Regions from separate parts of the Paenibacillus sp. 19GGS1-52 genome, predicted to be linked through region 1. Evidence: predicted binding sites of a transcription regulator. Region 1 holds the regulator's gene; each other region holds the start of a gene.
The links. The regulator LexA, encoded in region 1, represses DNA repair genes until DNA is damaged. The targets are predictions, from matches to a motif close to CGAACATATGTTCG.

Region 1 (8,122 bases):
CACACCAAGCGCGAATAAAACTACTGGAAACACAATATTCCGTCCTTTAAAAACATCAACATTCTTTGCAGGGGTTTTCGAAGCATAAAGAGTCTCCTTGCCCTGTTTCTTTCTTTGCTTATTGATATTTTGCGTGTTGCGTTGAACCATTCTTTCCCAAGAACGGGCCATGTCATTTCCCCCTAGTCATACTGTAATATCTATGAAAAGGTACCGAGGCGCTAATGTTTTAGCCCCTTGTTGCCTTGTCCATGCTCATCATTATCTACAACTTCAATAGTATTCAGCTGAGTACGGAAATTACTGCGGAAATTAGCAAGATACAATTCGCGGAGCTTGGCGCGTTCTGCCGTTTCCTCTTCACTAAGGCCGGTGCTCTTCTGCTTGCGTGCTAATTCGTTAATGCGTGCGACCATTTTATCGAAGTCCAAAACTTTCCCCTCCCCTAATAAATTCATTCTAACTTTGCCATGAGAAAAAGAGCTTGTCAAGGTCTACTCCCTGCAAGCTCTGTCTTATACATGTATGCTGTTCATAATAAATTAATAAATAGGCAATGTAATGATATCTCCAGCCTTAATATTACTGTCCTCTAATCCACTAGATCGTTTAATTCCTTCTATATATACAGCCGTCTTCATATCTGTCGGTTTGTTCTCAAGTGCAATACTCCAAAGTGTATCTCCACGTTCCACAACAACCCGCTTCTCTTGCTTCATTAAAGACACTGATCCTGCAAATACGTTACCAACCACTGTAAAGCCAGATACCACAAGTAGAATTATTAAGGATAACTTTACCAATTGATCTTGCTTGAACATCTTCAATACTCTATCTACCAGTCGACCTGTAATTTCTCTGCTTAATTTCAATTTATCAGATACAGAAATCTGCCCAACAGCTTCGACCTTCTGAGCCTCATCATAGATACTGCGGTATGTGCTATACTTCATCATCAAACATCGCCCTCCAAACACTTGTTCTTACTTTCAAAAATAATATAACACGAACATGTGTTTTGATCAATAGCTTTTTTCGAACAATTGTTCTCTTATTTCGGGAGGTCTATTTTCCAGCTCTAGAATATAAAATATCAATATTTAGCCTCTCTACTTCATTTTAAATTGGTAGATTAGAACTTATGTTTGTGCGAACGGTAGTTCTATGTTATAATTTTCCCAAACATTACTATATGGGGTTGATTCCGATGTCCAAGATTTCGAGTCGCCAGCTGGCGATCCTGGAATTTATACGTAACGAAGTCCGCAGCAAGGGTTATCCACCTTCTGTCCGCGAAATTGGTGAAGCCGTCGGCCTTGCCTCCAGTTCAACAGTACACGGTCACTTGGACCGGCTCGAGAAGAAAGGTCTAATCCGTCGTGACCCAACGAAACCACGTGCGATTGAAGTACTTGGTCAAGATGATTCCGATAATGTTCATCAATTTGCCCAAACCGTTACCCGTGTTCCTGTTCTCGGTAAAGTCACCGCCGGAATTCCAATTACAGCCACAGAGAATATTGAAGATTACTTTCCGCTACCTTCTCATTTCATTGGTGACAACAAAGTATTTATGTTATCTGTACTTGGAGACAGTATGATAGACGCTGGTATTCTGAATGGTGATTATGTCATCGTGCGTCAACAGCAAACTGCCGACAACGGAGATATCGTTGTAGCTATGACCGAAGAAGACGAGGCAACCGTTAAGACCTTTTATAAAGAACGTGATCATATACGCCTGCAACCAGAGAATCCTGCCTATGAACCCTTACGTCTAAACCGCGTTACCATCTTGGGCAGAGTGATCGGATTGTTCCGCGATATCCACTAGTGTTATGCCCTCCTCCAATAAAGACAAAAGGCAGTTCCGCTTCTATGCGGAACTGCCTTTTGTCTTTATTGGAACAAGATGAAACGGGTGCCGTCCTTTATATGGACGGCACCCGTTTCTTCGAAAATATAAGGATAAATTATCGTGTGAAACATATAAATTCTTATATTTCGAAAAAAGTTTATCATAAATTCACCACGCAGAAACCATCTTTCAAGCATCGCCCTCATTGTATTAACAGCCCCGACACTCCACACATATTCTATCCTGAGAGGAGTGATGAATACGATGCCAAATTATCGAATTATCGTTGATTTATCACAACGTATGTTATATCTGCTTGATGATAACACCGTTGTCAGAGGGTTTCCTGTTGGGATCGGCAAAATGCTAACCCAATCTCCCTTGGGCGAATATACAATAATCAACAAGCAGCCTAATCCTGGTGGCCCGTTTGGAGTCTTTTGGATGGGATTATCGAAACCGCATTACGGCATCCACGGAACCAATGACCCTTCCTCCATCGGAAAAGAGGTCTCTCATGGCTGCATACGTATGTATAATGAGGATGTTACAGCTCTTGCAGCAATACTTCCTATAGGAATCCGAGTGACCATAAGAGATTAAAGTATTTCCTTTCTGAGCTTCTGCTTTTACAAAAGAGGTTGTCCTAAATTCATGTACATGGCTTATAGGTCAGCCTCTGGCAACTTCTAAATATTTTTACTGATCTGCGAGGACTTCTGCAATTATATGTCGAATATTGTAACTGGTATTAATACTTGAAGGGAAGTGTCAGGATTGAATAATTCAAAAATAAGAACCCTCGTGGATTTTAAGGTTGATACACTGGGCAAGCTCTCCAATTTATTATTAAATAATGAGCTTGTTAGCGAGCGAAAGGTTAACCTGCTTACGGCCTTTGGCAGTATTCAAGGAAATGTATCTCCCAACAGTTCGAATAAGGAGGATCTATTTAATTTAAAATCATTGATGGATGACGTCATTGTGGACGAGTACATATCATATCTGGAATCTGAGCATCCGGACAAGAACTTCAACTATAACTTCATAGTCCTGGATAACGTTATTGTTAGACCATTCGCCAACTATGAGCTCGCGATTGAATATAAACAACTGATTGTTTATGCAGATCAAATAACAGCTTTTAATTTCTTGTAACCTTAATTTTGGGTGTATCCCTCGGAACAAACTAAACCGGTATTTTCCGAGGGGGGCTCAAAATGCTTTTTTAGGGATATGCACTCGGAATTCAAATCCAGCTCTTCTATATTTAATATCACCCATATTTACAAAATCCGGTGTATATTCGCGAATCGGCCCACAATAATCTACAATACAATCCGGTTGCTCCGTCTTCTTCTGGACTACATATACCTGAACCTGAGCGAGCGCAGCGGTAAAAAGATCGGCATCTGTAGAAAGTACTTTATAAGTATTACTCATGATATCACTCCTATATGAACGTAATTCTAAAGTTATAACTTCACAAAAGAGTATATCACTTCCTGCATACAGGTTGTACAGTCTTATAAATAATATCAAATCGTCTGACGTTTATTCATCAAGCTATTTATTCTCTCTGAACTAATGAGCATGATGATAATATAGGCTACAATGACAAACGGAAAGATCATAAACGAGGTAAGGGCAGCTACCCATCCCAGCAGCGGCGGCAGGATTGCTCCTCCTACATAGGCGACAGCCATTTGATAGCCCATGATCTTTTGGGAGTGCTTTTTCCCGAAGCGGACTGGCGTTTCATGCAGCATACAAGGAAATATAGGGGCAGAGCCTAAGCCAACCAGAATAAAACCAATTAGCGAAAACATCTCCGGTAACGGTATGACCAGTAATATAGCCCCTAGCAATGCTATTATTTGTCCAGCACGTATAAGATCCCGGTTGCTGAATCTAAAAGTTACGAATCCGGTGAGCAATCTCCCTGCTGTTATACCTGCATAATACATGGACACCCATTGCGCTGCCGATGAGGCAGACAATCCCTTCACATTCACAAGAAAACTACTCCCCCACAATCCCATTGTCGCTTCAACACCCACATAAAATAAGAAAGTAAATAAGGCAAACTTAACACCTTTAATTTTCAAGGGTTTCTCATGGGTCTCCGGAAGTAATGAATGGATGGATATGATTTGCTCCTCTTTTTCCACAACATGGTTGGTTCGCTCAACCCGTTTCCATAATGGAAGTGTGAGGAATAACACCAAAACCAATCCAAACTGAATCAGGCTAACAGCAGTATAACCATCTCTCCAAGAATGCCCCCCTGCAATATTATGGGACATTATAATAGGTCCAATCATAGCTCCAACCCCCCAGAAACAGTGCAGCCAGCTCATATGGTGCGCTTTGTAGTGGGTAGCCACATAGTTATTCAACCCGGCATCAATTGACCCCGCTCCTAGTCCAAGCGGCAGCGCGCAAATAGCAAGCCACAGAATAGAGGGTGATAGTGAGAAGCCTAATAGCGAAACAGCGGTGATTGCAACACTGATTAAAGTGACCTTTCCAGTACCCAAACGATTTAGCACAGCCTCACTTGCTAAGCTGGAGATGATCGTACCGGCCACAATGACCATGGAGAGCACACCAGCCATTTCAATGGGTGTTCCATACTCGATTTGCATGACCGGCCACGCTGCTCCTAGCATAGAATCAGGCAATCCCAAACTAATGAAAGCTAAATAGATGATGATTAAAAATAATGTGGCCATTAGCGATTCCCACCTATACTGTCATATTTGATTAAATGTATCTCTGGTTCTAACGTACTGAGGGTTTGCACTATCATTCCCTCTCTATAATCAGCTGCAAAATCCTCGGAAAGCAACAGCTTTGGCATCGCGCTTGCAGGCAGTTGTGTACTGCATCTTTGGGTAAGTTCATGGATATGGTCCATCGTTAAAAAGCTCCCATACAGCACTACAGCATCAGGATTCAGCACACTACAGATTGTTACCGTAAGTTTAGCTATCGCTTCAGATAGCAGTTCTGATGAGTCCAGCAAGGCAGCCTCCCCCCATGCTATCCCCAGCGGTATATTGGCAATTTCACCGGCAAAGCTTCGTCTCCCTCTGTACAGCTTTCCATTTAGATATATACCAGCTCCAGGAGGGAACTTTTCCGGGAAATACAAGTAGACTATTGAAGCATCGACAGCTACCTGCGTACGTCTGCAGAACCCAATAACTGCAGCATTCACATCATTTTCCATAACAACTGGTTTTTGATAGCGAGTTCTAAAGTGCCCTGTAACCGAAATACCTAGTAAGGATTCATAGTCTGACACAATCATTTTCCCATCATATTCAGCGCCAGGTAAACCGAAGCCAAGCGCCTGAATAGAAGCATAGAGACTAATACAATGATCAATAATTTGTTCAAAACTTTGCAGATTCACAAGTTCTACTTGAACATTTGTTTCGTACATGCTTTTTCCGGAAAGATTGACAATGGTGCCATGGATAAAGGTACAACCTTCCGTTTCATAGGGATATACAATCAAAGCAAGAACGAACTCCTCATTGTATGTATATTGTTGCGCAGGTCTCCCTCCACTAGATGAAATCAGCCCAGACTCAAGCACTTCATTGTATTTCACTAAATGCTGCAGCACAGTAGCGACAGTCACCACGCTCAAGCCTGTTGTCTCAGCAATTTCTCGTTTGGTGGCTTGTTGCTTCTCCTTCAAGACTCTTCTAACCAAATTAATATTAACCTCTCTTGTGACAAGAGCATTTCCGCCAATATTCTCCATATATAATAATCACCTCACTTAATACAATACTTTATAAAAGTATTTTAATATATCTATATTTTTCGGGGGCTTATTCTAAGCCCTCGTCATTGGTTAAGTAACCTGTATGAGAGAGAGAATATTCTATATTCTATTATTGGCTCAAAGCCAAAATCAGCGGTTGATCTATTGTGATTAAAGCCGCATACCCGTTGCTACCGTATTCTTCCCTTTTCCAATTATATTACTTGAGCATCGCCGTAGTGGATATGCGTGAAGGAAACATTAAGCGAATGAAATAAGAGAAGATCCTACCAAAATGTTTGGTAGGATCTAGGAAAAGAATGAATCCACCGGGGAGTGGAGAACTTAACTATAACCTCTAAACCTTAAAGCTACATAAAGCTCCGCTGAATATTTCCTTAATCTTTTCTGGATGAACAGTTATCCCACGACATCATTGATAAACTGGATTTAGAATGAAGGTCAGACATGAGGAGGACAACATGAAAATTCCATTTTATAGAAAGTGGTTGTTCTGGTGCATCGTAGTTGTGCTTATAGGATTCTTTGTCATAACCAACGGAGGTAAAAAAACAACAATAGAACAGGTAACTCCTACTGCTACTATTGAGCCAACTGAAGAGGCCATTACCGAACCTATAATTGAGCCAACAGTGGAGCCAACACAGCCAACACAATCAACAGACCAGCCTACAAATGGGCCAAGCGTTACCCCAGCAACTACCGAACAGGTCAACGAGAGCTGGGAATCCACGCTAAAAAGACTTGCTCAATCAGATGCGTCACCTACAGAAAAAGCCACATCGGCTGAAGCGTTAGCAAGAAATTACAAACCAAATAAAGACGAATTGCTTGATTTCGAATCGTCCATTGTTGAGGAATACACTTCGGAGAACTATCTGGCTAATATCGATGATGCTGAATACATGTTGACCAATATATTTAAAGCTATTGTTGTTGGAAATCAACATAGTGATGGTGAAGCGATAAGTGATTTTGCCTTCGATTTTTATCAAAACACGAAATATACGTATCTGGGTGTAAATGCTGTTGATAGTGACAGTATAAAATCAAATGAACAGCAAATGGAAAAAGCTTTGGCAAAGCTGAAAAAATAGCCTTCCATCTTCAACAAAAAAATTCCGACAATCCAAAATGGATTATTGGAATTAGGAAAAGGGCTATGAATTAGGTTAGATCAAGAAAGCCTTAGATATAATTACCAACAAGATAAACAGAACCAGAATTGCACTAGTAGAAGTAAACCCTCCTGCAAATTCACCCATCATATTCCCTCCTTTGTATTTGAATACAAATTAGAATATGAAAATTACTGAGGTACACTTGGGCATTAGGGAATGAAATTGTCTCGTAAAAATATGCCCCAACAAACAAAAACCCTAGACGCTACATTCAGCGTCTAGGGTTTAGCCTTCTAGTAAAGAGTCATGTACTGCGCTCTTTCCCATTCGTGGACTTGGGTGCGGTAGATGTCCCATTCAATCTCTTTCAGTTCATAAAAATGTGCAAGAGCATGTTCGCCGAGAGCTTCTGTAATCACATGACTGCGAATCATTTCGCTCAACGCTTCTTTCAAATCTCCTGGCAAGCTTGGAATACCTTCTTCAATACGTTCTTCCTCAGACATAATGTAAATGTTACGGTCAATAGGAGCTGGAAGATCAAGCTTGCGCTTAATACCATCGAGCCCTGCCTTCAACATTACAGCAAGTGCGAGGTACGGGTTAGCTGCTGGATCTGGATTGCGGACCTCAACGCGTGTGCTAAGCCCTCTTGAAGCTGGGATACGAATCATTGGACTGCGATTGCTCGCGGACCAAGCTACATAACAAGGCGCTTCATAACCAGGCACAAGACGTTTGTAAGAGTTCACTGTCGGGTTCGTAATGGCAGCAAAAGCACGCGCATGCTTTAATATACCAGCCATGTAATAGCGTGCAGTTTTACTCAAACCAAGAGAATCGCTTTCATCATAGAACATATTCTCTTCGCCTTTAAACAAGGATTGGTGAGCGTGCATGCCTGATCCGTTCATTCCAAATAATGGTTTAGGCATAAATGTTGCATGCAAGCCGTGTTGACGGGCAACCGTCTTCACTACAAGCTTAAAGGTTTGAATTTGGTCAGCAGCTTTGATTGCGTCAGCATATTTGAAGTCGATCTCATGCTGGCCATAAGCCACCTCGTGATGTGAGGCTTCCACTTCAAAGCCCATTTCTTCCAGTGTCAATACGATTTCGCGGCGGCAGTTCTCCCCAAGATCCATCGGCGCCAAATCAAAATATCCACCTTGATCGTTTAATTCTGTAGTAGGATTACCCTTTTCATCCGTTCTGAACAAGAAGAATTCAGGCTCAGGTCCTACGTTCATAGCAGTGAAGCCCATTTCTTTAGCTTCAATCAAGCAGCGCTTGAGAATACCCCGTGGATCTCCAGCAAAAGGAGTGCCATCAGGCATGTAC
Region 2 (8,122 bases), 3.3 Mb from region 1:
AGACCAAATATCCCCAGTATTTTGTAATAGTAGCTTTCAGGCCTTGCCAACTCCCATGGCAAGGCCTATTTTAGTAATAATATAAATAATTCTATTTACCTAATAAAGGGGGGCATTGTAAGAATGACCAGGAAAGTCTCAAACATGGTACAATATTTGGTTTGTTCTTAAGTATTCCATTATGGGTGTGCATGCTTGGCAGGATCACGTTATTAAATAGAAGAAAAGCTTATGGGATGGAATGCAGTGTCCTCTTTTTTAGTGCCCAGCGAGCTTGTGTTACTCTGATTTTGGCTGTTCTTATATATGCAAAAGCTTATCGGGATTCCTGATGAAATAAATGTTTTGAATCAGATTACGCTCAACATGCATTAGCACAACCGTTGTGAGGCCATCATTTGAATGGATGGTCAGTCCGGTTTGCCCATTGATTATTTTCAATTCCACTTGTATTCCTTGCTCGTAAAGAGGTTTCTTGCCACTTAGGCCAATAAGAAATCTGGCTACGTAATCACGGGAAACGATAGGGTGGACCGCGGCATTTGCTTTGCCACCTCCATCGGAGATCAATACCACATCATTGTGGAGCATAGCTATCACTCCGTCTATGTTGCCCTGTTCCAGAACACTTAGAAATCGGTGAACCCATTCTTCGCTTTCCGCTTCGAGTTTTAAGAAAGTCTCATCGTCTATGATCCCCATCTTGCTCCGGGCGCGGCTGATAAGCTTGCGGCAATTGGACTCACTTTTATCGATGAGCTCAGCTATAGCTGGATAATTAAAGCCGAGCGCTTCCCGTAGAACAAAGACCGTACGTTCTGCAGACGACAGTCGTTCAAGCAGTACCAACATGGCATAAGAGAGCAGTTCTTCACGGGCCACCGATTCAAAGAGCTCATCACCAGCGGTCGAAATCGGCTCAGGAAGCCATTCTCCAAAATATTGTTCTCGCCGTTTGCGAGCTGATTTGTGCATATCCCGACAGCGATTTACAGTCATTCTGCAGAGATAGGCTTTCGGTTCAGCCAGGCATTCCAAATTTAGATCAAGAGCTTTCACTTTCAAGAATACGTCCTGTACCACATCTTCCGCATCGGTTGCAGAGCCTGTTAGTTGATAAGCAAGGGTAAATAGTAGATTTTTATATTGCATATATATTTTTTCCATTTCAGGTTTCCATCCTTATGCATTGCTCAGCTAATTTCAGGTGTTATCTATTTACCATACTGGCCATATCCCACGTATATTTTCTTAATCTATAGCCTAGCTTACCGGTAATAAGCAGATCTATACCCCATTGGCGTGTCCAGACCATCCCCTGCTCTGGACCCAAACCAAAGCAGAAGAAATCCATATAGGTTTTATGAGAGGGAGCCGGACGTCCGGCAAGATCCGACGAGATGATTTTCCCAAGTCTCACCGCCTGTGCAATGGCCTCCTTACATGTCTTTCCATCCGTTTTTCCGCTTACAGGGTCCTCAATACGTGCGCAATCACCGATGCTGTATACTCCTTTGACACCCTGCACCCGGTAGCTCGCGTCTACGCTGACATATCCCATTGAATTAACTGCTACCCCGATGCTTGGCAGCAGGGGATTGGGTATAAGCCCCAGTGTCCAGATACAAAGCCCGACGGGAATCTTGTCACCGTTGGATAAAGCCAGTATGCCTTCCTGTTCCTTTAATACTTTGCTCTCATGAACAACGGATACCCCGAAGGATTCCAGCGAGGTCTGCAGCTTCTGTCCGACCTTGGCTGGCCCATTTGGAAAAAGCCGCTTGTTGGCATTAACCAAAATGACCTGCACATCAGCAGGGTCTAAGCCCAACTGCTTTGCATCCTCATGAACCCCATAGGCCAACTCGGCAGAAGTTTCAATGCCACTGATGCCTGCTCCGGCAATGGCAATCGTCATCAATCGACGGCGTTCTTTATCATTAGTTTCAGCTACAGCCTTCTGTAAATTCCCACGCCATATTTCCCTTATTTTCTGCGCGGCCTCCAGATCCGTAAGCGCTATTCCACCTTGATCGGGCTCAGGCCGACGTACTACACTGCCCGCTGTTAGAACAAGCAACTCGTAGTCCAGTGACTGTTCCTTTCCTTCGGCATCATGATATATTACTCGCTTCTGTCCCGGGTCGATCTTGGTCACACTTCCTTGTATGAACTCTCCCCCTTCGGGGAGCAGCCTTTCGAAAGGTACACGGATATCTTCGGTTCCAGCAGCGGGTTTAAACAATAAAACTTTGCGAAGATGGAACGGGTTCTTGTCGATAAGAATAAGCCGCAAAGCGTGATGAGTTTCTTCATTCTTCCAGTTTTTCTTTATTTCTTTCACTGCATGGATTCCGGCATAGCCTCCTCCAATAACAATGCAAGTAAACTCTTTCATGAATCGCCACTCCCTTTATCTTGGTCTGCACATAAAACGAGATAGCGTATGTTTTTGTGACAGTATAAAGAAACCGGCAAATTCTTTAGTGGGATATAATGTTCGTTTTATAGTTTCTTAGTTTCTTGTAGACCAATAGGGAAGAGAACAAGAATATGCAAGTCATAAGCGCTCCAAGGGGCAATTTCATTGCTACAGATTAGGGAAAATGAACGGCAGCAGTGGAAGGGCAAACATCGCCGGAATTCGAGCTTTTGCAAGCTACGACAAACAAACCTTGCGGTTCATTTGTCCACTGTTTCAATGAGTTTCCTAAATGCAGGATTATCAAATCGATCTCCCTGTACAAGCCACTGCCCATTCACCTCAAACAGAGTCAATATACCCTCCATAGGGACACGTTGACTTTCTTTGCCTCCTTGATCCAACAATACAAGGTCCACGGTATAGTTCAACTCGACAATATCTTTCTTTTGCTCTTCCAGCTTGAATTGCAGGTTTTCCGGTTTTACAGAAAGCTTCTGTTTATAGGAGACTTTCAGAGGTAAAGTTGTGTAACCGGTATTGACTGCCTTTTCATAAAAGGATTCCGTTAAAAAAGGTTGAATCTCTTCATTTCGTTGTTGAATGGATGTTTCGGACAGTATATTCTCAGAAGCGTTAATGTCATACTCCACATTTTTGTAGTTCTCTGCGGCTTTAACAGCATCGTCAACTTCTGCAGTATCTGACGCAGCTTGACTGCAGCCCGTAATTAACGCGAACGAAAGAATAACGGTACTAAGCAACCCTAGGAACTTGCGCATAATGGCCCTCCTTGTTGTTTTGTTCATTATAATGAATTTACCATAAATTACATATATATTCCATTTGTTTAACGGGTCGAGGCAAAGTAGTATGATTTCTTATTTTTATGTGATTTTAATTTAATAATCAGCTGAATTTCAGGTTAGCGGGATATATTAAATAAATCAAACACCCCCCGGTGTTTTGTGGTATAGCCTTCAGGTCTTGCTAACTCCCATGGCAAGGCCTGTTTGTACTGTTAACTGGTAGGGGGCGTGATTGATGCCTCGGAGGGGTCCGACTTCAGCCGATACTGTTCTTCGTAGCTCTTGAAAGCTGAAATATCGAGCCCTAGGTATCTGCGCATATGAATGGCCGCTTGAGCGGCTATAATGTCGTTCAACAGCAGCATTCGTTCATGGTAGCCCCGGCATATGAATTTGGCTTCAATGCCTACGTCAAGTCTTTGTTGATCATACACTTTGATTCCGCGTGTTCTCATTTCAGTACGCACATCTCTTAAGTCAACAGTAGCTACAGCTGCCGCTAAATCCAGGACTTCCAGATAGGGAGCGGGTGTCCGTAAATTTGTGGAAATAATGGTCGCATCACGCTCAAAAGCTGACAAAATCAGTGGAAGCAATACATAAGATTTGACCAGCATGCTGTCTCTGCTTTCCGCTCTGTGCACGAATATCACCACCTAAATAGGAACGTATATTCGTATTGTAACCTAATGTTCGAAAATTAATCAATGGAATTTATAAACAAAGGATTAACTGTGACATTATTCACAACGTATGGAAAAGAATTAATTTATATTAAATTTGCAATAATAAAAATGATTCTATTGACCTAATGAAGGGGAGAATTGTAATGAATTATGAGGGAAGTCTTAAACGTGGTCTGATCTTTGGTTTGTTCTTAAGTATTCCATTATGGGTGTCCATGCTTGGCTGGATACAGATGTTATAGAATAAAATAAAAGCCTTACGGAAAGCGCCTTTTGGCGCTTTTTTAGCATTTAGTTGTTGGAGGGAGCACAAACGTTTATACTATTTTTGTTTCGCGCCAATGCCGTGTTATACTATGCTGAAATAAAAGGGGACTAGAATGTTAGAAGGAAGGACAGGTGATAGTATAGATGTGGCTCGTGGATATTATTGCGGTTATTCTCATTATTGCCGGGGCAGTCACATACGCTGGATTTTTTTTCTACGGCGTTGCAATTAAACGAGCGCCCAAGAAATTTCTGAGTCAAACTCCGGATTTAAAGGTAGAGACTCCAGTTGCCGGTGCTTCTTGGGGAGAAGGGCAAGAGTGGGTCACTCGCCAGAGTTTCAAGAATATAGATATCCTTTCACATGAAGGCCTCAAGCTGCGAGGTTATTTACTAACTTCTGAGCGTGCAGCAGGTCGTACCGCTATTATTGCCCATGGATATTCCGGTAAAGGCAAAGATATGGGTGCTTGTGCAAAATTATATTACGAGAATCTGGGCTATAATGTGCTGATTCCCGATGCCAGAGGGCATGGGGAAAGTGCAGGGAACTATATTGGATTTGGTTGGCCGGAGCGTCGTGATTATTTACAATGGATCCAATATGTTATAGAAGAAACAGGGCAGGAAGCACAAATTGTGCTGCATGGGGTGTCTATGGGTGGAGCTACGGTGCTGATGACCTCCGGTGAAGCCTTGCCGCCACAAGTAAAAGCCATAGTTTCCGATTGTGCCTATACCTCAGTTAAAGAACAGCTGTCTTACCAACTGCGACGTATGTACCGGCTGCCTAGTTTTCCTTTCGTACACAGCGCTAGTCTGGTCACCCGACTGAAGGCTGGTTATTTCTTCGGTGAAGCGTCTGCACTGAAGCAGGTACGGAAGGCTAAGGTGCCCATTCTGTTTATTCACGGGGATACGGATACCTTCGTGCCGTATACGATGCTGGATAAGTTGTTCGAGGCATGCCCCAGTCCCAAGGAGAAGTTCATAGTCCCACAGGCAGGGCACGGTCTGGCGTATGATACGGATAAGGCTGGTTATGTAAGCAGAGTGAGTAGTTTTGTTGTCCGTTATGTAGTATAGCCCTGAAACGTAGACAGAGCCCGATATCCGCTAGAAGCGGTTATCGGGCTCTTATATTTTTCCACACATGGTTAGCATCCTTTAATAAAGGACAGCTCAACCATGTTTTCTTGATATATTTAATCCCCCGCCGTTCGTGATAACGGGTGTAATAATTCCTAGTTTATTTCCAGCAGCCGTGTGGCGAGAATAATCCTTCCAATACGACAAAAGCCCTACCTCTCTTTTGCCCTTGCGGCTCCATTGACCGCGCCAGTGTGAATCGGAATGCTATGTTTGAATTTAATCTCATAAAAAGGAAGAGTACTGCAAGAAAACGTAAGATTCTGTGTCCAAAATGCCGATAAAAGTATTTAAGGTAACAATCGGCTTGACATCTTCTTGATGGGGATAAATATACGGAAAATCAAATACTGATTAATTATAACACAACTATATTCAAAATACAAATCCTATATGAACTGGTATGAGGCTGGAAACGGAGGAACAGATGAATTTATACGCAGCATTTTTGAAGAAGCAAATTCGCAATTATTTGTTCGGCTCCATTGTCGCTGTAATCGCGGTAGGAAGTGTATTGCTTCTCTCCTCACTGGATATATCTGCATTGGAATATTATCGTTTGATTATAGTGTTGCTTATCTCGTTTCTGATCATGGCTGTAATGGAAATCAATGTATTTATTAAACAAATGAAACCTATCCGGAGCGCGCTTAAGGAACGGGAGCCCTCACTTGTTATGCTGGAGCAGGCCTATCTGCATACCCACCGGCTACCGAGGAGTGCGGTATACCGGATTCTAGGTCCCCATCTACTAGGTCTGTCTTTGCCTGCTGTGGGGATGACATCCTGGATGATTTACACCGGCTGGATCAACTTTCCCTATTCCTATCTGTTACTGGCATTGGCGGGAGCTGTGTTGATAGCCTGCATGCATGCTCTGATTGAGTTTTTTCTGACTTGCTCTGCCATTGTTCCGTTAATAAAGGAATTCAGAAATCGGGCTGTGAAGATGTATAATGTAGACTTCTCGCTTGAAGGACATGTATTTGTGCCGATACGCCCCAAATTTCTGGTCAGCTGTATGCTGATTGGGACCTTCCCACTTTTTCTATTTATCATGGCCACAAACATTCGTCTAGACAATATCAGCACTGGAAGGGTAGGCGGGTTGCACAGCTACTGGGCTTGGGCGGGTATGGTGCTTCTGCTTGGCGTGTTCTTCTCTTCTATCGCCGCCTGGCTTCTGACCAAGAGTGTGCAGCATCCTATTAATGAGCTGTACAAAGCCATGAATAACGTAAAAGACGGCCGACTAATACAGGTACAGGATGAGTATTCGGATGAGTTCTCGAAGCTGGTTGCCGGATTTAACATGATGGTGCGCGGTCTGCAGGCCAGAGAGCAGCAGAATAGACAGTTGCTCGACAGCTATTTTACAACATTGGCCGTTGCCCTGGATGCCCGGGACCCCTATACGGCGGGACATTCGCTGCGCGTAGCGGAATATTCAGTTATTATTGGGCAGTTGGCAGGAATGAACGGTCAAAAGCTGGATAACCTGCGGAAGTCAGCTTTGCTGCATGATATCGGTAAAATAGGCGTGCGGGATAGCGTTCTGTTCAAAGAAGGCAAGCTTACAGATGAAGAGTTCGATCAGATTAAGAGTCATCCTGTGCTGGGTGAGAATATTCTGCGTCAGATTGAGCCTGTGGAGAAAATGACACCCTATCTCGCAGGAGTAAGGTCGCATCATGAACGTTACGATGGGCAAGGATATCCCGATGGTCTGGCTGGAATGGAGATTCCTCTTCACGGTAGAATTATCGCGGTTGCTGATGCTTATGATGCGATGACCTCAGATCGTCCGTATCGTAAAGGAATGCCTCACGATCGTGCACTGGTCATTTTGGAGCAGGGAAGAGGAAGTCAATGGGATCCTGAATTTGCTGGATTATTCTTAGGCTATTTCGGGAAAAGTTATAAATCAAACAAGACGGAGTATCCGGGACAAGCTGGATGAAATGTAAGGTGTTATAGGTTTGCGTGCCTATTTTGTGAACTGGTCTTTAAAAACGACAATTAACGACTACATTCATTGAAGGATTGAATGGAGACCGTTATAATTAATAAGTCTGGATTTTAATTAAAAAATAAGGGAGATTTCTATGAAACGCGCAGATGTGCTGCTGATTTCCATCGTCTTGGTTGCTGCGCTCGCTTTTCTCTTACCGAAGTGGTTTTCGGACAATGAAGACAAAGGTGGGGCTGGCAAGAATCGTGTAGCCAATGTGATGGTAGACGGCAAGCTATTTCGAACAGTAAAGCTTACAGAAGAAGAACAAACAGTTGAGATCCGCACAGAACGTGGCTATAACATTTTGAAGGTGCATGATTACGGGATTGAAATGTATGATGCCGATTGCCCCGATAAGATATGCCTTGGTTTTGGTTTTATTACCCTGCCCAAACAGACCATTGTCTGTTTGCCGCACCGAGTATTAGTGGAGATCGCTAGTGTATCGGGGGAGGATGATGTAGATGCCTATGTCCAGTAGTGAATCAGCAACAGTCTTAAAAAGAACAGTAATCATTGCCATTTTTGCTGCAGTGGCTGTAGTACTGAGCATTGTGGAAGCACAGATACCGTTAGTGGGGATGGGGCTGATGCCTGGCGCAAAGCTGGGATTTGCCAACATTATGATTCTGACCTGTATTTTCTTCTTGCGCGGACGTGACGCATTTCTGCTGGTTATTCTGAAGACTTTGCTTACCGCATTTTTGCTTGGTACTTTCTCCAGTCTGCTCTTCAGCTTATCCGGTTCGTTACTCAGCTTTGTCGTAATGTTTCT
Region 3 (8,122 bases), 1.2 Mb from region 1:
AATAAACACAGAAAGACCCGTTCCAGCCAGGGCCGATACGGATCTTTGCAGAGCTGAATTATTTATTGTCTTCTCTAGTTCTGCTTCTCATTCCAGCTAGACCTAGCAACCCAACCAATCCAAGCCAGCCCCAGTTAGAGCTGCGGTTGGTAGTGGTACCCGTTGTAGTTGTGCTTGTGGCACGATATCTGCCAGTTGTCCTATCGTTGGACAGCGGTGACACTGTGCTATTATTATTGCCAGTACGCACCTTGTCGTTCATGATGGTGTCATTTCTGTTCGTGCCTGTCGTACCATTCATTATATTGCCTTCTTGATTCATCATACGGGTATCGTTCCCCATATTGTTCATTCTACCATCGCCCATACCTGCCGTCCCGGATGCATTGGATGCGTAACCGGCTCCCATCAGGCTCATCGATAATACTGTGCAACAGACAAGGCTTGTTATCAGCTTCTTCAAGATGTAATGCCCCCCTTTGTTGTTAATCGCTGATAATTTCCCCAAATGTAACAGTATCTATACACCCTATTTCGTCGCAATATTCACGGTCTTACTTCCCGCATCATAAGTAACCTTGGCGCCAAGCGCTTCCGCCAGAACACGCAACGGGGCATAGGTAGTGTCGTTATCGAGAACACCTTCCGTAAGCTTGAGGCCATTGAGAGCTATGGTTATTTTAATGTCTTTATCCACCTCGTCGTCACCTCCATTAATCCGGCTTAAGGCCTCTTTCACCTGCTGTGCTGTAGGTTGTTTGCCTGCCCGGAGCTGGTCGGTCGTAAGTCCAAAGGTCATCTGCAGATGAGAATAGTCTTGAAAAGAGGTCCAGTCACCGCCCCATTCAAACCCCAGCAGTTTGGCCTCGGCCACAACTTCCTGCCAGTCCGCCATCTTATCTTGGTCTCCATCCCGTTTCATGTCCCAGGAGACCGCATTTCCGTCCGGCAGCAGCAGCGCGAAATCGACCGCAAGACCGTAATTATGATAGCTGCTGCCTCCCCGTGCATTGGTGATGATGTTTCCCGGTTTACTTCTTCCTTGTGCGTACAACACATTTTGTTCGGCAAACGTCCGCATCCCTTGGGTAATGACAATGGGTATACCCTTGGCATAGCACCGCTCTATCAAAACATTCGTCCCGGCCAGCAAGACCGGATGGATTGAACGAAGATTCGCCGTCGATTTGCCCCAGACCTGCTCCAATGTCAGCATATTATCACCCCTTGGTACAGTAGATGCTCCGTAATTTCGCTCTGCTTGTACGCATAACCCCATATTTTCAGCTATTTCACACATTAAAGAGCCATGCTCTTTTTTAAGAACACAGCTCCTTAATTCATCTATATTTATTTCAAAAAGGTTCCCTGGCGATATTCGCTAAAAGCCTCCGTAATCTCTCTTTCCGTATTCATCACGAACGGGCCTCTGGCGACTACCGGTTCTTTAATAGGTTCACCAGCATACAGCAATAGCCGCAGCGGGTTGATAGCAGTAATGTCAATCTCGCCTGTTCCACTACCGCCTTCTCCTAACCACAAGACTTGGCTTTGCGAAGCTGTCATGTTATTGTGCCCAAATGTCCCACTGCCTTCGAGCACATAGATGAAACCATTGTAGCTGCCAGGCAAATCCTGCGTGACCGTAAAGCCTGGTTCTATAAGCATTTCAACCATCGTTACGGGCACATAATTTAGGGTGGAGGAGACGGTATCCTTGGACGAGCCGGAAAAAACCTTAATCGTCGCTCCCTTTTCTTGCCGAATGGGCATAGCTTCACTTTTTAGATTTTGATAGCGCGGCTGGGTCATTTTGTGCTCTCTAGGCAGGTTCACCCATAATTGAAGGGATCGTGCGGTAATTCCCTCTGAAGGCACTTCATTATGCTCAACCCCGCTTCCTGCCGTCATCCATTGCACATCCCCGGGTCCGAGCACTCCACCTTCACCGCTATGCGTATCATAATGTTCAATCTGCCCTGCGATCACATACGTAACGGTCTCCATTCCCCGGTGGGGATGGATGTCAAAGGAACCCTTTTGGAATTCATCCTCCATCATCAGTAGGAAAGGATCGTTCTTCGCCCAATTCCCAGGTTCAATGACTGGACCCGCTGCATGGATCGGACTCATTCTTTTCAGAGTGATATCTCTTACTTCGCTAATACTACGTTTAGTCGCTGTCTTTAAATGGCCCATGTAGATTCTCCTTTGACAAAATTGGATTTCACCGCTTATACTATAACTATATTATTAATATATACTATATTTTATATAGTAACATAAATGGAGGGAAATACAATGACCGATTTGACAAACAATATGGAAATAGGAATCAGTACTTTTTTGGAAGCTACACCGGACCCGGTTACAGGAGTGGTCATGAGCCATGCCGAGCGCTTGCGTGAGGCCGTTGAGGAGATTGTATTGGCCGACCAAGTGGGCCTGGATGTCTACGGCATTGGGGAGCACCATCGGGCTGATTACGCTGGAAGCGCACCCGCTATAGTATTAGCAGCAGCCGCTGCCATGACCACACATATAAGACTCACTAGTGCTGTTACCGTGCTGTCTTCAGACGATCCGGTTCGTGTGTATCAACAGTTCTCCACCATTGACGGCATTTCGAACGGCCGGGCCGAAATTATGGCGGGCCGCGGTTCGTTCACAGAATCCTTCCCGCTGTTTGGATACAGTCTGGATGATTATGACGAATTGTTCGAAGAGAATCTAGAACTGCTACTGGCCATTAGAGCCTCAGAAAAGGTGACTTGGCGCGGCGGTCATCGTCCAGCAATCCATAACCTGGGTGTCTATCCGCGCTCTGTTCAGAGTCCATTACCGGTGTGGATTGCAAGCGGTGGAAATCCAGAGTCGGCGGTGCGGGCTGGAACGCTGGGCCTTCCGATCGCTTTTGCCATCATTGGCGGAATGCCTGAGAATTTTGCACCTTTAGTCGCCCTTTATAAAGAAGCCGCTGTGCGGGCTGGTCATGATCCGGCCAAGCTGCAGATTGCTACGCATTCGCACGGTTTTGTCGGAGAAACAACCGAGCAGGCTGCCGGCCTATTCTACCCTTCAACAGCGGCTCAAATGAACGTCATCGGACGCGAGCGGGGTTGGGGGCAACGTTACGACCGCGCAGCATATGATGCCGCACGCAGCCTGCGGGGAGCCCTTTACGTCGGCGATGCCGAATATGTCGCGGAGAAGATTATTTTATTGCGTAAAAATCTAGGGGTTACCCGCTTCTTCCTGCATGTAAATGTCGGCACGATGCCGCACCGTGAAGTCCTGCGTGCCATTGAACTACTCGGCACCAAGGTCGCTCCTATCGTGCGCAAGGAGCTTGCTCAGAACGCCTGAATGAATTCCACATACAAGGGCACAATGACCCTGAAAGGTGGGACAAAGACGATGGAAACTCTCAATAATGATTACAAATTCGCTGCCCTTGGCGAACAAGAGGCTGCGGTTGAAGTCATTCGAAATGCCGAGGTTGCTCTGGCACAGCTGACAGGCAACCCTACTGTAACGCTAATTGCTTATGAAAAAAGCGGAGCCACCCACTCTAAGGAATAGAGCAGTCCTCCGCTAAAAATCTCATTTCAGTACCTTTCCATCTTCACTAGACGATGTAAGCCTCAACAACATTATCTACTTCAATCCACTTCCATTCCTCCGCCCACTGCAGCTTAAACTCGCGCGAGTGGGTGTGGATGGAAGTTACAAACCCGCTCATCAGCTTATTCTCAAAAGGATCGAACAGAACCACCGTCACCCGAACATGACTACGCAGTGATAAGGCGAGCGTACACTCAATTTCTTCCTGCTTCTGCTCATCCAGAATCGGTTGGACACGGCGCAGCGTTTCCCGTTCATCACTTATAATCCGGATTTTGTGCTCCGGCAGCATCATTCGGCTGCCCTCCCACAGTCCATTTCCCTCCAGCTTCTTGCCCATGCTCGTTCCTTCTTTCCATTAATATTACTTCCAGTCTATAGTATGCGAACGTATGTTTGTATTATATCCACTATAGCACGAATTAATCAACAGTGAAAAAATGACAAACCACATATTTCTTCGTTTATAAAAAGATGTATAATAATATATATCTAGATTCGAGAGGAGCTTTCCCTTGCAAAAAAAGCTTGCGTTACTCTTCATCATTCCGGTATTATTCCTTACTGTATTCCCGAGCGTCCTGCGCAGCAGCACACTTTCAAACTTTACTAAAGGGGCCACAGCTGGGCTATTTATTGGTCTGATTATTATATCTCTACTAGTCTATCTGTTGCAGAACAAGGGAAAAGACATGAAACAGACCCGGTTAGGAAGATTGAAGAACCGTCTGCTACATACCAAATGACAACACAAAAAAGCGCTGGCAGATTCACTGTGCAGCGCCTTCTTTTTATCTACTTGAGATTCCAAATAGCTAATCTTCTATTTCTGAACCTTCTTTGTTTCGTCCTCAGACTTCATGAGTCCTGCAGCTTCCCGCGCTTCGTTAAGCTTCGATATTCCATAAAGCATCGCTAAATCAGCTTTCTGATTTAAGTCGTTGAATTCCTCAGCAGATACGTTGTCGGAATCAGCACCCTCGGAAGCTTCTTTTTTTAGAGAATACGCACTATTAAAAGCGATTAGGGACTCCTGAAGCAAATCCCGGATCTTCACAGGCAAGCTGGTTGGAATCTTTACTTCCTCCGCCTGATCTGAGATATCAGCTGAGGTACTCTGGAATTCGTCGATCGCCTTCTCCAACTGCTTGTCCGTCACATCCCCAGTCGAATAAGAAGTGAGCGCCGTATTGAACTCCTCTAAGGAAGACTTTCCTAGTTGTTCGATCTTAGACATTTCATTGTAGTAATTCAGTACGGATTCCTGCACTTCTGCCTCTGAAGCAGGCGCCGTTGTAGCTGGTTCATTACTGCTGCAGGCGCTAAGCACAGCAAACACTATTATCAATCCTATCAAAAAGGCTCTTTTCATCTTCTATCCCCCCACTTAATAGGATAATGTGGCTTTTTGTAAAGTGCAAATGAAATTTATGTAAAATGAGGAGCTCTGAAACAGATTTTCGACATAAAGCGTATTCATTTACAGACACTGATGTTTTTAGTGAATCATAAGATTTAATAGCGTATTCATTGGTGACTGCAAATCCCCGTTATATTATAATAATCTCATATGTAATCAGGAGAGGAAGATACCCCATGCCTTATTGCACAGCCTGTGGAGCAGAATTCAAGCAGGGCGTTAAATTTTGTGGAGAATGCGGAGCAAGCACCGTAGAGAATGCTCCAGCAGCAGCCCCCCGCTCAAGAGCTACAGAAGGGTCCAGTCATGAAATTGTACTCTGGGAGGGTAAACCGGCCGGCATCTCCGACCGACTTAAAGGAATCATAGGTCTGAATACAACTAGCTACAAGATAACCAGCCAGAGAATCATGGTAAAGACCGGACTTATCGGCAAAAATGTCGAAGAAATTGAACTGCTGCGGGTACGCGATTTATCCGTTGCTCAATCTATTATGCAGCGCATGCTCGGCATCGGAACCTTGACGGTATTCTCTGACGATACCTCATCGCCTCAGCTTCTTTTCAGAAAAATTCGTGATGCCCAGACGGTTAAGGACGTTCTGCGCAAAGCGGTTCGCGACGAGAAGATCGCCAATAACATCAGCTACCGTGAACAGATTTAACCACACATAGCAATCAACAAATAACAAACAGCAAGCTTCCCATCATCCGGAGACTTGCTGTTTGTTTGATTTTCCCCATAACCCTCAAAACCCTTCAAGGAAGGTAGAACGCCCCGGCTGGAATAACTCCCTTGGCTTGACTGGAGCTTTCCCACATAAGTACAGCCGGAACGACCAATTCCGGATTAGCCGGAGTCATGCTTAGTGGCTGGACGCAGCGAAAGGACAAGAAATCTAATGAGCGCATAATTCCTTATGTATAGTAAATACATAGGCGGTAGCCAACTATTTACCTTGTATATCGCAAGGGCAGCAATTCAGCGATTTCAACTTTTAGCAAATCACCAGCCTCGGATACAATAACCTTACAGTCCTGACCATAATCAACAATCAACTCTCTGCACATGCCGCAAGGAGAAACGACCTTAATTTCCCTTTCAATGCTATCCGGGTCCGGGTGTCTCACTGCAACAATAGTATCGAACTCCTTATAGCCTTCGGATATAGCTTTGCCAATCACCATGGCTTCTGCACAGATGGTTACCCGCCCTAAACTGGCCTCCACATGAACCGCCGTAAATATCTCCCCCGTCTTCGTGCGAAGCGCCGCGCCTACGTGGTGTCTTTCCCATTCGTAACGTTTGGTAATAATCTCTTGCGCAGATGCAATAAGCGTCTGATCCTCAATGGTAATTAAAGTATGCATATCAAATTTCATCCTCCTTCATTCTCTAAAAAAGTATATTAAATCGCACAGAATTTAGATATACGCTATACTAATTTAAGCAAAAAAAAAGGAGGAGCAGAGAGTGAAAGCACAGAAAAGAAAAGCACGGAAATTCATCATGAGTCTTATCATCGTCGCACTACTCGCCTTGGGTACTTACTGGTTTGGGGAGGACGGACAATCTACTTCACCTGCAACCTCATCCGATAAGGACATCATCCAGTTGGTCTTTCCATCGGAGCGGTATCCGGAGACAGCGAAGCATATACAAGATGCTATTTCCAGTGGGGAATCTGCCATATGTACCATAGACCGCGAGCAGGCTGAAGAGAACCGGAGCCAATCCTTGAAGAATGTGCCCACCAAAAAAGGCTATGATCGCGACGAATGGCCGATGGCCATGTGTCAAGAAGGCGGCGAAGGCGCCGACATTGCATACATAAAGCCAAGCGATAACCGCGGGGCAGGCAGTTGGGTAGGCAATCAGTTAGAGAATTTTGCTGATGGCACCCGTGTTGAATTGATGTTCAGATAAGCTCATCAAATGAAGCACAAGGAGGAAGGTTTTATGAGAAAAGTAATTCTATTCTCCGTAATACTTATGCTGTTAGCTGGCTGTTCCAGCCATCTAGCTTCGCCGCAGCTAACTCCGGGTTTCCCAGTTAGTCCAACGGAAACCGCAACGGTAACAAATAACCCATTAATAACTGCCTCTGCCGGGGTAATCACCGCATCCAAAGAATCGGAGGTAATTTCAGTCGTCACAGGTGAGTTTATTACCCCTTGGTCTAATCCCATGAACAACGGCACTGCAACGGTAACGCAGATAAGTAGCGGCCTCTATCATCTAGAAGTATCTGTTGTACATGGCTTCGGACATAATACAGGCGGAATTGATTCAGATTTCAGCTTTAATGGAACTAAGTATGTTTTCACTAATCCGGAATATCAGGCAGTCCGCCTAACCTTCGACGAGCGTTCGCTCAACATTGATTACCCGGAGGATGTCTTTGGGGGATATAACGCTGAGCCTAAAGGAACCTTTTATTTAAAAAATTCAGGTCCCACTAATGTGCCATTTTTAAAGCGATTATATGATATGTTACAGCTCCAAGAGGATTATAGAGGCTATTTCACAGATGTATTAACCTACATTTTGAGTGACACTGAGCAGATACTGCTCGTTCAAACCAGAAGCAGTTTTGCAGCTGACGATCTATTCTTAGAGAATCTTGTTCTCTTCAATACAGTAGATCAAAGATTTGAACTGCTAGGTAAATTTGCTGGATGGAACTCCAATGAATTAAGTGAAAAATTAGTGACACTACAAGCTAGCCCCGAGCTTATTAATGAGTTGCTGCACAAACAGCAGGCCGACCGCTTCACCGAGCTTAAAATGGAGAAATTCGATAGCCTAGTAGGCTTTGATCCTGATCAAATCAACCTTACCAAGGCTGAAGCCTTTTACGTCGTTACAGGGATTAAGAATGCCACCTCTGTCAGCAACAACAAACGGGATGAGAATAACATTGGCTCCGTCTTTATTACTGAAGTGGATCACTGGGATGACAAGAAGGTCACCATCCATAGCTATGAGAATGTCCGTAACGATGAGGAAGATGAACATACTGCGACTACTGACTGGCTTGAAATCGACCGTTCCACAGGAATGATTACTTCTATATT
Region 4 (8,122 bases), 330 kb from region 1:
ATCCACGCCGCATTAAGAAGGCTCCAGTCTTATTTCGCTTGCCTGCGACATCACCGCGAATCAGATTCCACTTCTTCCGGCCTGTCTCAAGTGCGATCTCCAGTTCCTGCTCCGGGCTAATATTCTCCAACACCTCAGAGATCAAAGATTTGTCGATACCCTTCTCACGCAGCTCCTGGCGAATCCGCATCTTGCCCTTGCGCTGGTTCATAATGCGCTGCTCTGCCCATTGTTTGGCATATAAAGAATCGTCTATCAGCCGTTCCTGCTGCAAACGCTGCAGCACTTCCGCGATAATAGTCTCCCCTATTTCCTTCTCCCGTAAACGGCGGGTCATCTCCAGAGCTGTACGCGCCTTCCGTTCCAGATAACGCAGTCCCTCTACATAGGCTCGTTGGCGCTCGTCCGCCACAATAATTTCCTCTAGGTCAGCTTTAATAAAAGTATTCCCAGTAATCATTCGATATTTAATCATGACATCTTCATGAACAGTCATGTTATAAGCCCCGAAATGAATGATATAACGATATTTCGACTTCTTCTGCAGTTCTACTCGCGTAATTTCCAGAGGCTCATTTTCAGGAAAATGGGCCAGTACCTGTTCATCCTGCTCTTCCGGTTCAGGGTTCAATTGAATTACCATGGCTGTTTGTCACCTCATAGCTGTATATCCTTATTCTTCATACACTTATTTATTAGGAAAAAGCACCCTGCTACAGTCTTTCGCAGGGCGCTCGCGCCATAAATGTAATTTAACCCCATGTTCAACGAGTGATATTATTCAATTTCAAGCAGTAGATTTTCTTCTTCTTTTTGTTCTGCTTCAATCTCTGCTGCCTTCGGCGCAGCAACAATAGTTGATAAATTGCTTGCTTCACGAATCTTATTCTCAATTTCAAGCGCCATTTCCTGATGTTCTTTCAGAAACTGCTTGGCATTTTCCCGTCCTTGGCCTAAACGTTCGCCCTCGTAGGAATACCACGCGCCACTCTTGTTAACGATATCCAAATCAATACCAATATCCACCAGACTTCCTTCTTTGGAAATCCCTTCACCGTACATGATATCTACATCCGCCTGCTTAAACGGAGGCGCTACCTTGTTCTTCACGACTTTGATCTTAGTACGGTTACCTACGACATCGTTACCCATCTTAATACTCTCTACACGACGTACATCTAACCGCACCGAAGAGTAGAATTTCAAGGCCCGACCACCTGGAGTGGTCTCCGGATTACCGAACATAACTCCGATTTTCTCACGGAGCTGATTAATGAAAATTGCAATCGTATTCGATTTACTGATTACACCATTCAGCTTACGCAAAGCCTGAGACATTAAACGAGCTTGTAAACCCATATGAGAATCACCCATATCGCCTTCAATTTCAGCCTTTGGCACCAATGCCGCTACGGAGTCGATGACAATAATGTCTACAGCTCCACTGCGAACGAGTGCTTCAGCAATTTCAAGCGCCTGCTCACCCGTATCTGGCTGAGACAGGAGAAGCTCATCAATGTTTACACCCAAGGCCTTAGCATATTTAGGGTCGAGAGCATGCTCAGCATCGATAAATGCAGCTTGTCCTCCATACCGTTGTACTTCTGCAATAGCATGAAGAGCAACGGTTGTCTTACCAGAAGATTCTGGTCCATACACTTCAATAATCCGTCCTTTGGGAAGTCCGCCAATACCTAACGCAATATCAAGTGCCAAAGATCCACTAGGTACAACTTCCACTTGCATATGAGTGGACTCTCCCAGTTTCATGATCGAACCTTTACCAAATTGTTTTTCTATTTGACGAAGAGCTATCTCCAACGCTGCACTACGATCTGACAATCAGACCACTTCCTTCACTGTTTATAGTAATATAATAGCGTGTTTTGGAAGTCTTGCCAAGCTTTTTTTCGAACATACATTCGTTTTTTTTGATTCTTAGGTTAATTATCCCTTTTATTGTAAGTTGATCACAGGAAGCTAACCCATAATAACAAAGAACCATAAAAAACAAAAAACCGCGGCAAAGAAAGCTCAGTGCCACGGTTCTTCCGTATGGGTCAATTATATACCTAAACTGAATGTCATTGCAAGACTGTTCCCTCGAGCGGAGTTTCAACTTTACGTTCCTCCAGCCTGCGCCAGAGACGGTAGAGCAAAGCCTTAACAGTGCGCAGCCGTATATTCTCGCGAGTACCTTTAAGATTAAGCTCGTACACCTCTGTCTTACGGCCTCGTTCAGCTAAGCCGACAAATACCAAACCCACGGGTTTGCGTTCAGAATACCCTGGTCCTGCTACACCTGTAACGGATAATCCAAAGTCAGTATCCGCGATCATTCTCACCTGATCTGCCAGCACCTCAGCTACTTCACGGCTGACAGCTCCGGGAGCGTCTTTCCCCTCGAGTAAAGCACTTGGCACATTCAGCAGCTTTTTCTTCATATCATTAGAATAGCAGACGATGCCTCCTGCAAACATTGTAGCGCTACCGGGTATATTAGTGATGCTTTCCATCAGCAGTCCCCCTGTGCAGCTCTCCGCTGCGCTTAGGGTCAGTCCTGCATCAGCCATCCAGTCCACAATCAGCTGTTCTAAAGGTACATCTATATTCGCATACATATGCTCCGGAAGGATCTCCTTGATTTTCTGTTCCATAACCTCTAGCTTCTGCATTGCTTCTCGCTCGGAAGGAGCCTTTGTCGAAATACGGACTGTGACCTCGCCTTCTTTGGCGTATGGTGCAATTGTAGGATCAGTCTGGCTGTGAATGAGATCAATCAGCTTATCCTCCAGCAGCGATTCTCCAATTCCAGCGAATTTAAGCATTTTGGAGTAAATCGGCATTTCATCAGTTAAAGCATGTTGTTGCAGCCACGGCTTGGCCTGATCTGTGAACATCGGCTTCATCTCCCGGGGCGGACCAGGAAGTACGATATAATATTTATTGTCGTGAGCCAAAGCAATACCAACAGCAAGACCGATCTCGTTAGGAAGCGGTGTAGTGCCTTCAATAATTATGGCTTGCTTACGGTTATTTTCTGTCATTACAATCTTCCGCTCATCAAAAAAACGCTGCACATGATCCATCGCCAGCTGATCAATATGAACCGTTCGACTCAACGCAGCAGCCAAGGCATCTTTAGTGAGATCGTCCTCAGTTGGACCAATTCCGCCAGTGAATAGAATAACATCCGCACGGCTTTGTGCGATCTTGATGGCCTCCTGCAGCCGGCTGCTATTGTCACCAACCACGGTTTGAAAATACACATCAATTCCTAATGCAGCAAGCTCTACCGATAAAAACTGGGCATTGCTATTCACGATCTGGCCAAGTAAAAGTTCCGTACCGACTGCAATAATTTCTGCCTTCATAGCTGGCTTTCGCCTCCTAGTTGTAGAGTTTGCATAACTGATATTTCGCAAGAAGAAACGGCTTTGCCGTCCATTATATGGACGGCACCCGTTTCTTCGAGAAAGATAAGGATAAATTATCGCGTCAAATATATAAATTCTTATCTTTAAAAAAAACAATAGGCACTATACCTATTGCTTCACACTCTTCTTCAGCCTATGCATTGTGAAGCTGAAGCAAATCCTTGTTCTTCACGAAATAATCAATACCAGAATAAATAGTGATGATTGCTGCGGCCCAAATAGCAATCTCATCTACAGGAATGCTAATGAACTGAAATGGAAAGTTATTAAGCAGCAGCAAAGAAATCGCAATAATTTGGACAACTGTCTTTACTTTCCCCCATTTACTGGCGGCTACTACCTTTCCTTCAAGCAGCGCTACCTGGCGAAGTCCGGTTACTGCAAACTCCCGACTGATAATAACAATCACAATCCATGAATCACATCTACCCAGCTCCACTAAAGAAATCAATACTGCTGATACCAGCAGCTTGTCCGCAAGGGGATCGAGCAGTTTGCCCAGATTGGTGACCATATTATATTTCCTAGCGATGTAACCATCTATCCCATCCGTGCTGGCAGCAAGCAAGAATATTACAGCCGCTATCAGATGGTTAATGGAAAGCTGGAATGAGCCCCAATGTATTGGCTCTGGATAAAAGCTAAAATTCACCAGCAAAAAAAACATCATAATTGGAATAAGACAAATGCGAGCAAGCGTGATGCGGTTGGGCAAATTCACTGAAGTTCCTCCCCTGATCATTCATACAAAAACGTTAATCCACATTTCTTAAGCAAGTATATTATAGCCACAAATGAGTGTCAAAAAAACAGAAAGCACCCCGCAAAATAGGTGCTGGCAAGCACTGCGGGGTACGAGAACTTACTTGAAATTGTTAAACTGCAAATCCAACGGCAAATCAGCTTTTCGCAGAAGTTGCATGATCTCTTGCATATCATCACGGCTTTTTCCAGTGACGCGGATTTGATCACCCTGAATTTGACTCTTTACCTTCAGCTTGGAGTCGCGAATCAGAATGTTGATCTTCTTGGCATTCTCTTGATCAATTCCTTGCTTGAGGCCCAAGCGCTGGCGTACACTTCCTAAAGACGCTGGTTCAATGGTGCCAAAATCCAGATTCTTGAGCGTGATACCTCTCTTAACCATCTTGGTCTGTAAAATATCAATGACGGCATTTAGTTTAAATTCATCTTCAGAAGCGATAATTAGCGCATCCTTCTCGAGTTTGAGGCTGCTCTTGCTGTTCTTAAAGTCAAAACGGTTATCGATTTCCTTTTCGGTCTGATGGATTGCATTGGTCAGTTCCTGCATATCCATCTTGGATAAGATGTCAAATGAACATTCCGAACTCATTACTCCACGTCCTTTGCTTGCGTTTATTCTGCTACTATTATATGAGAAAGGGTCTCCCAAGTCTAATTATGAAAAGAAAAAAAGCAACCTAGCATAGAAAACAGCCCCACCAAAGTGGAGCTTTTATGCTGAAGCTAGCTCCTGCTCATCTACTAAGGCAGATATACAGGCTTAATTACATAAAACACGCCTCCAAGAGATTCCCTCTTCCCTAGGAGACGGCCACTACTCTGACAGTTATCTACTGCGGGCAGGATTCCGGAACATATCCAGAATTCCAAGGTAGATATGTGCCAGTCCAAAACCAAGAATTCCATAGCCCCAGGCGCCCGGTGTCAAATAATACCCGAAGAGACTGACGATAACACCTAGTCCTGCTACGATCCAACTGACGGTCATGAGAGAATACACCTCACTTTGGCGTAAGAACTGTAATTCATTCTTAGGTTCTCCAGAAAACCAAAGTCTATACATATCTATCCTCTATTGACTCGTTTCGCTATTCTGTCCAGTATCAGGTGTACTACTGGGCGTTCCCTCATCAAGCTTAACAAGAAAACGTGAAGAGGTTTTCCCATCGGTAATGACCTGGCCATTAACCGTGACCGTGGTAGCAGGTGAATAACCTGATTTAATATACATCCCTGCACTTCCAAGAGTAAAGCTCATTGTATCTCCTGCAGCAGTATTGCCAAAAGACAGCTTCTCACCCTTGGAGTTCTCGCCATTATAGACTTCAAGCCAGCTCACTCCAGTGGCAGCAATCTCTACCTGTACTGCGCTGCCTGGGGGAGCTGAGACCTTGAATATCGTTGTTTTTCCCGATTTGCCATCCTCCGTTACTGTAACTGCTTGCGTGGAAGGAGACGGAGAAGGAGTTGGCGTTGCTGTTGGCTCTGTAGTCGTTTGCGCAGTTGCTCCGCCTACATCTGCTCCTGATGAGGCTGATGGCACCACTACGCCCCCACCAGCCGCTGGTGGGGCGGTTTGAGCAGTCTGTGGGTCTTGCTCTGCGTCAGTCAGCTTGACCGGATCGATTTGCTTGGTATCTGATTTGTTAAGCTGTGAGGCATACATATAAATCACTACAATAATTAATATAGGGAAAGTCCACATTAATAGTGTAGGCAGCCACTTCGCATTCCGTTCCGTTTCCGGTCTGCGACTGCGCTTTTGAATCACCGTTTCCATAGTCGATTCCACCTGAGGTACAGGTACGTTGCCATGTTCCTCTAACAGTTCATCGGGATTGACGCCAACTGCCTCAGCGTAGGTTTTGATAAACGCCCGTACATAAAAACTACCGGGGAGCACCTTGTAATCCTCCGCCTCGATGGCTTCCAAATATTTTTTGCGAATTTTTGTTACTTCCTGGACATCATCAAGGCTCATCCCTTTTTGCAGACGAGCTTCCTTCAAATGCCGGCCCAGTTCCGACATACCATCACCTCCTAAAGTTTTGTAAGCATAATCTTCGATGTACAACTTCGTAATTCACTAAGTTTTGTAAGCATAATCTTCGATGTGTAGCTTGTTCTATAGATCATCGCTATAGCTTGCTGTAAATGATTCATACAATATCTCTTCTGTGGGATTATTGCGCAGTTCAATAATGATATCAAAATCATCGAACGTGTAATCAGACTCACGCACAAAAATATCTGGATGCTCAATAACCTTTGTGCTAGGCATACTCATAACCTTCTGCAGCAAGTTGTAATGCTTCTCATTGGAACGTATTGTACTAACTATACCATCAATAATGAATACATTGTTTGGGTTTAGCTCATCTTCAGCAAGCTGACTGCGGACAGTCTGCCGTAAAAGGGTTGAGGATACAAACGTCCAACGCTTCATCGAACAGACACTTCCCGCAATAATGGATTCCGTTTTACCAACACGCGGCATTCCGCGAAGACCAATAACCTGATTGCCCTCTCTTTTAAAAAGCTCACCGAGGAAATCCACCAACAGACCCAGCTCATCACGTGTGAAGCGGAAGGTCTTACGATCGTCAGAATCCCTGTCTATATATCGTCCATGCCGGACAGCCAGCTTGTCCACAAGTCTTGGAGTACGCAGAGCTGTAACCGTAATATTATCTACCTTCTTGAGCATTTCGCCCATCAGCATAATTTTCTCATCATCATTCGTTTCCAGCAGCATTCCGCGAGTTTTCCCTTCAACTCCGTTAATCGTCAGAATGTTAACCTCCAGCATTCCCAACATCGAAGCGATATCACCGAGCAGACCGGGTCTGTTCTTATGTATCTTATATTCCATATACCATTGTTTATACTCCACCTGTACACCTCATAGATTCCTTTTCCCTATACTTTGCCAGACGTAAAAAAAGCTCTGATTCAACAAAGCGATCTGAAACAAGGGTCATGTTAATGATATATAAAAAAAATTTGAAAGGCAAGGTCAGTCTGTAAAATTGCAGAAAAGCTCCCTCAAGGGGAGCTTGTTCCGCAAGCTTATGCGTTATTCTTCGCCAGCTTGACCATGAGTTTGGCAATGGTCTTCTTATCTCCGTCATCGCCAACATCCCACAGTTCTTTGATCGCGCGGTTCGAAGAGTTCGCTGGATCGACCTTATTATCGAGGAATTCCCCGATTTCAAAGGCAAGCTTAGTGATCGTCTCTTCGCTCATCCCGATTTTCTCCGCCTGTACGACCCGTTCACCTAGAAATTTTTTCCAGGTATCGAAATTCTTGATTACAGTATTTTCTGTTGACATCTTAAATCCTCCTTCATGTTTACGGTCCATTACCGACTTCGAGTACTGGCCGCCTTACGTGAGATTTAAAATCAACAGTTATAATATGTCTCAGGTCGGATGATCTTATGCTGGTGTATTTCTCCAGCTTAAAGCATCAGGTTATCCAGCCACCGTTAGGACTAATGATCTGACCCGTGATGTAGCCCGATTCGGGCAGTGCCAGAAAATAAACAAGTGAAGATATTTCATGGGGAGAGGCCAGGCGTCCAGCCGGAATCTCCTCCTCTAACATACGCATTTCATCCTCCTGAAGATTATCCAGCATGGCGGTGTTAACTGCTCCGGGTGCCACAGCATTTACGGTCACACCGGAAGGTGCCAGCTCTTTAGCTAACGCTTTGGTAAAAGCGTTGACACCACCCTTACTGGCAGAATAGGCTACTTCGCAAGAGGCTCCCGAAATTCCCCACACCGACGAGACGTTCACAATTCGTCCATAGCGCTGGGAAACCATATAGGGCATGAAAATCTGGCTGCACAGAAAGGTCCCTTTCAGGTTGACAGCCATAATATCATCCCATTCTTCTTCAGTCACATCGGCAAGC

Region 2: the regulator LexA is predicted to act here: its motif matches at 3,895-3,908, upstream of H1230_RS29985 (YhjD family protein).
Region 3: the regulator LexA is predicted to act here: its motif matches at 4,010-4,023, upstream of H1230_RS09525 (YolD-like family protein).
Region 4: the regulator LexA is predicted to act here: its motif matches at 1,912-1,925, upstream of recA (recombinase RecA).

The regions. Positions count from the first base shown of each region.
Region 1 covers NZ_CP059724.1:3,258,667-3,266,788, reverse strand. Annotated here, with positions in the region: gene H1230_RS15320 (hypothetical protein) at 1-171, opposite strand, end outside; gene H1230_RS15315 (DUF896 domain-containing protein) at 222-431, opposite strand; gene H1230_RS15310 (LysM peptidoglycan-binding domain-containing protein) at 543-956, opposite strand; gene lexA (transcriptional repressor LexA) at 1,208-1,834, shown strand; gene H1230_RS15300 (L,D-transpeptidase) at 2,123-2,461, shown strand; gene H1230_RS15295 (hypothetical protein) at 2,636-3,016, shown strand; gene H1230_RS15290 (hypothetical protein) at 3,074-3,301, opposite strand; gene H1230_RS15285 (MFS transporter) at 3,397-4,593, opposite strand; gene H1230_RS15280 (ROK family transcriptional regulator) at 4,593-5,636, opposite strand; gene H1230_RS15275 (PT domain-containing protein) at 6,122-6,757, shown strand; gene H1230_RS15270 (YjcZ family sporulation protein) at 6,833-6,925, opposite strand; gene glnA (type I glutamate--ammonia ligase) at 7,075-8,122, opposite strand, start outside.
Region 2 covers NZ_CP059724.1:6,532,087-6,540,208, reverse strand. Annotated here, with positions in the region: gene sigJ (RNA polymerase sigma factor SigJ) at 301-1,167, opposite strand; gene H1230_RS29995 (NAD(P)/FAD-dependent oxidoreductase) at 1,211-2,398, opposite strand; gene H1230_RS29990 (hypothetical protein) at 2,683-3,204, opposite strand; gene H1230_RS29985 (YhjD family protein) at 3,444-3,875, opposite strand; gene H1230_RS29980 (alpha/beta hydrolase) at 4,329-5,270, shown strand; gene H1230_RS29975 (HD-GYP domain-containing protein) at 5,761-7,293, shown strand; gene H1230_RS29970 (NusG domain II-containing protein) at 7,439-7,828, shown strand; gene H1230_RS29965 (Gx transporter family protein) at 7,812-8,122, shown strand, end outside.
Region 3 covers NZ_CP059724.1:2,025,060-2,033,181, reverse strand. Annotated here, with positions in the region: gene H1230_RS09550 (WGxxGxxG family protein) at 59-463, opposite strand; gene H1230_RS09545 (M15 family metallopeptidase) at 530-1,216, opposite strand; gene H1230_RS09540 (pirin family protein) at 1,351-2,199, opposite strand; gene H1230_RS09535 (LLM class flavin-dependent oxidoreductase) at 2,302-3,366, shown strand; gene H1230_RS09530 (hypothetical protein) at 3,418-3,582, shown strand; gene H1230_RS09525 (YolD-like family protein) at 3,629-3,964, opposite strand; gene H1230_RS09520 (hypothetical protein) at 4,140-4,370, shown strand; gene H1230_RS09515 (hypothetical protein) at 4,448-4,996, opposite strand; gene H1230_RS09510 (PH domain-containing protein) at 5,221-5,709, shown strand; gene H1230_RS09505 (cytidine deaminase) at 5,999-6,415, opposite strand; gene H1230_RS09500 (NucA/NucB deoxyribonuclease domain-containing protein) at 6,555-6,971, shown strand; gene H1230_RS09495 (putative periplasmic lipoprotein) at 7,005-8,122, shown strand, end outside.
Region 4 covers NZ_CP059724.1:2,926,512-2,934,633, reverse strand. Annotated here, with positions in the region: gene H1230_RS13980 (regulatory protein RecX) at 1-643, opposite strand, end outside; gene recA (recombinase RecA) at 778-1,842, opposite strand; gene H1230_RS13970 (competence/damage-inducible protein A) at 2,085-3,374, opposite strand; gene pgsA (CDP-diacylglycerol--glycerol-3-phosphate 3-phosphatidyltransferase) at 3,571-4,158, opposite strand; gene H1230_RS13960 (YajQ family cyclic di-GMP-binding protein) at 4,300-4,791, opposite strand; gene H1230_RS13955 (hypothetical protein) at 5,029-5,190, opposite strand; gene H1230_RS13950 (RodZ domain-containing protein) at 5,275-6,231, opposite strand; gene H1230_RS13945 (DUF3388 domain-containing protein) at 6,328-7,095, opposite strand; gene H1230_RS13940 (DUF3243 domain-containing protein) at 7,272-7,535, opposite strand; gene ymfI (elongation factor P 5-aminopentanone reductase) at 7,672-8,122, opposite strand, start outside.